2 regions of the Listeria rocourtiae subsp. hofi genome follow, and region 1 is predicted to be linked to the other one. Evidence: a T-box and tRNA genes for the amino acid it is inferred to sense, from the RefSeq annotation. Region 1 holds a T-box; the other holds one or more tRNA genes.
The links. The T-box of region 1 lies ahead of ileS (isoleucine--tRNA ligase). A T-box ahead of a tRNA ligase gene usually reads a tRNA of that ligase, here a tRNA-Ile.
Positions count from the first base shown of each region.

Region 2: it has a tRNA-Ile gene. The T-box ahead of ileS (isoleucine--tRNA ligase) is inferred to sense a tRNA for this amino acid. The anticodon was not compared.

Region 1 covers NZ_CAUYTL010000001.1:179,243-182,671, reverse strand. Annotated here, with positions in the region: gene R8925_RS00915 (YlmH family RNA-binding protein) at 1-558, shown strand, start outside; gene R8925_RS00910 (DivIVA domain-containing protein) at 705-1,241, shown strand; T-box leader at 1,229-1,471, shown strand; gene ileS (isoleucine--tRNA ligase) at 1,560-3,429, shown strand, end outside.
Region 2 covers NZ_CAUYTL010000043.1:18,510-21,938, reverse strand. Annotated here, with positions in the region: gene R8925_RS14220 (IS630 transposase-related protein) at 366-1,181, shown strand; tRNA gene R8925_RS14215 (tRNA-Ile) at 1,325-1,398, shown strand; tRNA gene R8925_RS14210 (tRNA-Met) at 2,096-2,169, opposite strand; gene R8925_RS14205 (helix-turn-helix domain-containing protein) at 2,313-2,630, opposite strand; gene R8925_RS14200 (metal-sensitive transcriptional regulator) at 3,309-3,429, opposite strand, start outside.

The DNA.
Region 1 (3,429 bases):
ATTTATCCAGATTATTATGAGCCAACAGATGCTGATTTTCAGATTACGTTGTACGATATTAGGTACCCAGTTAAGTTTACGGAACTAACGCATCAGAAAATTCTTGGAACAGTAATGTCACTTGGTATGAAACGCGATATTTTTGGTGATATCTTAACAGAAAATGAGCTTTGGCAGTTTTTTGTGATGAGCGAGATGAAAGATTATATTGGTTTGCAACTTGATAAAATAGGGAAAGTCAATATCATGTTGGAAGAGCTGAATCTTGACCAAGCTTTGCCAGTGCGTCTTGATTGGGATTACATTGGGACAACGATTACAAGTTTACGCCTGGATTTGGTGGTGGCAACCGCGCACAATATTTCTCGCCAAAAAGCGAAGCAACTAGTTCAAGGGAAGCTAGTGAAAGTAAATTGGAAAACCGTAGAGAACCCAGATTTTGAATGTGAAGAATTAGATATTATTTCAGCGCGCGGTTACGGTCGTGTGAAGCTGGGTGAAATAAATGGACATACGAAGAAAGATAAGATGCGGATAGAAATTGGTTATTTACGTTAAAATTTTGGCTTTTGAGAAGATAATACTTGCGAGAATGTTAGAATTTTATTATAGTAAGAACAGGTATATAAGGAATGAAGTTTTATGGTATAATAGAAGGGCTAGCCTAGAATTTGTTAGGTTTTGACCATATGGAGGTGTTGAGCATGCCATTATCACCGCTGGATATACATAATAAAGAGTTTAGCCGTGGTTTTAGAGGTTATGAAGAGGATGAGGTGAACGAGTTCCTCGACCAAATTATTAAAGATTATGAACAACTGATTAAAGAAAAGAAACGCTTAGAAGAGACACTATCTTCAAGAGATGACCGCTTAGGGCATTTCACCAATATCGAAGAGACGCTGAACAAATCCTTAATTGTGGCGCAAGAAGCTGCAAACCAAGTGATTGATAACGCGGATAAAGAAGCGAAGTTAATTGTGCGTGAAGCGGAGAAAGATGCAGATCGTATTTTGAGTGATTCACTATCAAAAGCTCGTAAAGTTGCGATTGAAATTGAGGATTTAAAACGTCAGTCTAAGGTCTTCCGTGAACGACTGCGCTTACTTGTAGAGACGCAAATGGATTTGATTAAGAGTGATGATTGGAAGCAGCTGATGGAATATGAAGTAGATGCAACGGAATTGAAATCAGCTGAACCAGAGGAATTCGTAGAAGAAAATGAAGCAGAAAAGCTATAATTGAGATAAGTACACTCTTCTAAATAGATTCTATTTTAAAGCGAGCTGGTGATGGTGAGAGACCAGTAATTAGGACAGAAAGTGGAAATCACTCAGGAGCTCTGATTTTGAAAGGCTATGTGCTGATTAGGAAGAAGCGTATATCGGCGTTAACGATGGAACGAAGTGGGCAAAGATGCAAGGTCGATGTCAACAAGGGTGGTACCGCGACTAATAGACTCGTCCCTTTTTAGGGGAGGGTCTATTTTGCGTTTTATCTAGGTTTGAGTGCACTGGAAGTAAGGCGGAGAAATTATTTTATATAAAGGAGAATAACTGATGGAATACAAAGATACGTTATTAATGCCGAAAACAGAATTCCCAATGCGAGGAAATTTGCCGAATAAGGAGCCGGAATGGCAAGCAAAATGGGAAGAGATGGATTTATACGACGAAATTCAACGAAAAAATGCGGATAAGCCAATGTTTATTTTGCATGATGGACCGCCGTACGCGAATGGCGAGTTGCACATGGGACATGCGATGAATAAAGTTATTAAGGACATGATTGTTCGTCAAAAATCAATGAGTGGCTTTCGTTCACCATACGTTCCTGGCTGGGACACACACGGCTTGCCAATCGAACAAGCATTGGCGAATAAAGGTGTGAAACGTAAAGAGATGACTGTTGCTGAATTTCGTAAGCTCTGCGCCGAATATGCGTATAAACAAGTGGATATTCAACGAGCTGGTTTTAAACGTCTTGGCGTGACTGGCGAGTGGGCTAATCCTTACATCACGTTGCAACCGGAATATGAAGCGGAACAAGTAAAAGTTTTTGGCGAAATGGCGAAAAAAGGTTATATCTATAAAGGGAAGAAACCAGTGTATTGGTCCCCGTCTAGTGAATCGGCCTTAGCTGAAGCTGAAATTGAATATCAAGATAAGAAGTCTGCCTCCATTTTTGTGGCGTTCAAAGTGACAGACGGTAAAGGTGTATTGGATGTCGGTACGAATATTGTTATTTGGACAACGACACCGTGGACTATTCCTGCAAATATGGGAATTACCGTGAATCCAGATTTGGAATACGTTGTAGCAACTGTTAATGGTGAAAAATATGTTGTTGCAGAAGCGCTTTTCTCAAGTCTTCGCGAAACATTAGGTTGGGAAAACGCAGAAATTGTAAAAACAGTGCGTGGTTCTGAGTTAGATCGCGTTATCACGAAACATCCATTCTATGACCGTGATTCGCTTGTGATGAACGGCGCACATGCGACGGCGGAAGCTGGTACCGGTGCGGTTCATACGGCGCCTGGACACGGGGAAGACGACTTTATCATTGGTCAAAAATATGAGTTAGAGACATTGGCACCACTTGATGATCGTGGTGTGTTTACAGATGAAGCGCCTGGTTTTGAAGGTGTATTTTATGATACGGCGAATAAAATGGTGACGGAGAAGCTAGAAGAAGTTGGCGCGTTGTTAAAAATGGAATTCATTACGCACTCGTATCCACATGATTGGCGTACGAAGAAACCAGTTATTTTCCGTGCAACACCGCAATGGTTTGCATCGATTAACAAGTTTCGTCAAGAATTGTTAGACGCTGTGCAAGGTGTTACTTGGACTCCTTCGTGGGGCGAAACACGTTTATTTAATATGGTTCGTGATCGCGGAGATTGGGTTATTTCCCGCCAACGTGTTTGGGGTGTACCGCTGCCGATTTTCTATGCAGAGAATGGAGAACCAATCATTACAGATGAGACAATTAATCACATTTCAGAATTGTTCCGTGAGCATGGATCAGATATTTGGTTTGAGCGCGAGGCAAAAGACTTATTACCAGCTGGATTTACGCATGAAGGTAGTCCAAACGGCGAATTTACGAAAGAAAATGATATTATGGATGTATGGTTCGATTCAGGATCAAGTCACCAAGCAGTTCTTGAAGCACGTCCTTATTTGAATCGTCCAGCAGATCTTTATATGGAAGGATCTGACCAATATCGCGGTTGGTTCAACTCTTCATTGACTACTAGTGTTGCTATTAGCGGTGAGGCACCATATCGCAACGTTTTAAGTCACGGTTTTGCTTTAGACGGTGATGGTCGTAAAATGAGTAAATCACTTGGGAACACGATGCTTCCAGGAAAAGTTATCAATCAACTTGGTGCGGATATCGTGCGCCTATGGGTCGCGTCTGTCG
Region 2 (3,429 bases), on a different contig from region 1:
TGTAAACCTGATACATGTTGTTATTAATTAATATTGTTGTGTTACTAGCGTTTCTTGGCATAGCAATTGGAGTAATCTTGTTTTTAATTAACTATGCTAAAAAATAATAAAGAAAGGGCACGCTGAAAAGTGATGTCCTTTCTTTGTGTATCTGGAATGTGTCAAAAAGCATACTTTTTGACACTGTCAGAAAAGAATGGAAATCACGTCTCAAAATATCCGAAAATGGATTTTGACATATGTCATATTGGTGATGTACTTTTTGACAGAAGAAGTCTAGTGAACTAACATTGTATTTAGAAGCATTCAACATGGATGATTCATGAGTATCGAGTACTTATAGTAAGTGATAAAGGAGTAACGGGATGACAAATGATACAGATACAGCAGCTGGGATGGAAGCGTATATCCGTGCTCATCCTGAAAAATCGGTGATGGAACTAGCGAATAAATTTAAGATGACAAGATATCGCATGGATACTATCATCAAAACAAATGAGATGCTTTATCACGAGCGTCTTGCTTTTAGAAAACAGAAAGAGGAGAAGCTGGCGGAAGCTGTTCAGGTCTATGTGAAGAAAAATCCAGATGCGACGGTGTCTCGGATTATGGAAAATGCTAGTGAGAAACCCATCGCTAAACAGACATTTCTTAGACTGATAGCTACCTACGATATTGCAATTGATGACATGCGTAAAGTAGATGAGCGGGTTATCCAACAAATGAGCGCGTATATGGAAAAGTATCCACATAAGACGCAACAAGAAATAGCGGATGATTTTCATCTATCGGTGTCGTATGTTGGGAGATTGATCCGAAAACATGCCCTACCTTATCATCGCAAGCGAAAGAAGAAGGGGGCTTTGGAGGCAAGAGAATTAGCGCTATGTCTCGCAAAGCACCCAGAATGGACACATCAGGAAATAGCAGCGCATTTGCAGGTGTCCCGAGAGACGGTCATGAAATATATTAAACAGTATCATCTTCTGTACATGCCGAAAAATAAAAAAGAAAAAAAGAAAATCGATCGAGACGCTTTACATGCCTTTGTGGTGGCGCATCCAGATTTATCTATTTTAAAAGTGGCCAAGCATTTTGGCGTATCAGAAGCTACCATGAAAAAGAGGATGGAAAAATACCATATTCCTTACCGAACACCGAGAAAAAAAGGGGAGCATTAGGGCCGTTTTTTCTTGTGGAAGGGGATGTTTTTCCTTGTGTTTCGCTGCCGTTTAGTATAAAATTCAGATTGTGGTACCAGTGAATGGGTATCGCTTCCTTTGAAGTAACCGTTTATACCAATGGGCGGTTGCTTCTTTTGTGTGGATCTGTAGCTCAGTTGGTTAGAGCAGACGGCTCATAACCGTCCGGTCGTAGGTTCGAGTCCTACCAGATTCATTTCCTATGGTTGCAAAAACACCCTAGCTGTATTATTATGGATATTAATAGCTTTCACTGGCTGTTATTTCTCGAGAGGCGATGACTCACTTACCGGAGTTGTCGTTTTTTCTTTTTTAGAGTATGTCTAGAACTTAAGATATATAGACACGTCTGAAATCGACGTGTTTTTTTGTTGAAAAGGTCTTGTTTATTGTCTATTAGGGGTAGAACCAGCATCTCTGAGCAAATCGGACATTACGCAATATTCCGACGATAACGGTTCAAATATGTTATAAAACGAGTTTCTTCAATATATGGGGTACCGAGCGCGAGAAGGGAATTTGTATCGATAAGGAATACAAATCCCTTTCCTACAAGTGATTTACACCTATTCCATGTTGGATAGAAGTTGGAGATACACGTTCCATGTATTTGATTACTAGGGGTCAATGAAAATTTTAGCCAAAATTTCCCCACATGTCATCTGTTTGTAACATAAGGAAAGTGTCTCAAAAACGATGGTTTATTAGGCTGTTTTTATTTTTCTAAGAAACATCTATTTTTTGTAGGGGTAGCGGCCGGAATTTGACATTTTTGTACGGTAGATAGGGTTAGAACCAGCAGCTTCGAGCAAATCAGACATTCTGCAATATTCTGACTATAATGATTTGAATTTCTCTACGATTGAGCTTCTTGTACACACTAGTGGTCACAATGGATCTGGCAGGACTCGAACCTGCGACCGGACGGTTATGAGCTGTCTGCTCTAACCAACGGCGCTACAAATCCACACAAAAGAAATAACCGTCCATTGGTATAAACAGTTACTTCAAAGGAAGCGATACCCATTCACTGGTACCACACTCTGAATTTTATACTAATTGGTAGCGAAACACAAGGAAAAACATCCCCTCCTACGAGAAAATACAGCCCTAATGATACCCATTATTTCTCGGTGTTCGGTAAGGAATATGGTATTTTTCCATCCTCTTTTTCATGGTAGCTTCTGATACGCCGAAATGCTTGGCCACTTTTAAAACCGATAACTCTGGATGCGCCACCACAAAGGCATGCAAAGCGTCTCGATCGATTTTCTTTTTTTCTTTTTTATTTTTCGGCAGGTACAGAAGATGATACTGTTTAATATATTTCATGACCGTCTCTCGGGACACCTGCAAATGCGCTGCTATTTCCTGATGTGTCCACTCTGGCTGCTTCGCGAGACAGAGCGCTAATTCTCTTGCCTCCAATGACCCCTTCTTCTTTCGCTTCCGCTGATAAGGAAGGGCTGTTTTCGCATCGCGAAATCCGTTAAGAATACTAGCATAACAGGCTAAATTATGAACTATAGATTTAGCTAGACAAGACCTTATAATTTTTGTTCAAAAAAGGGTTGCCATTCCATTAATGATAGTGAAAGGTGACTAATTGTAGCTCCTTAAGTTGCACAAGGCCTTATTTAGTCTAGTTACTTAATAAATACCCCAATTTTTTGATTTTTAGTACGCTGATTCGAACTATTGATAAATTTTTATAATATATCCGTTTATCAATTGATAAATAAGTGACATAAATTTATATAAATACAATCAAAATTCTCCAAGTAATTCGGACATTGCGAAATTGCATACAAGGATTCCAAGCGCATAGCCTTGTTTTATATCGGTAAGATCTGATTCAAATTACGAAGCAATTATTCGTCATCTATAAAGGTTTCCATTGCGTGCTCGATACCACCATAAGTTATTTGTTTTATATCTCGCCAGTAAAACTATGGGCCAATCAAATAAATCCAGAAAAGAAGCACTCAATCTTTATTCCTCGTAATCCTGATACACGGATGAGCAAGTAAAAAATTAATGTATTATTATTTACCCAAAAGGGCGCTATATCATCAACCTAGATTAATGTGCACCCCTTTATTGATCCTATCTCTTGACAATTAATTGTATAGCCTGTTCCAATTTTTTTGTTTGGTTTTCTATACTTTCCTCCGGATTTTCAAAACAATTTTTCAAGTTTTCAGCAACAATTGTGCCCATAATACGA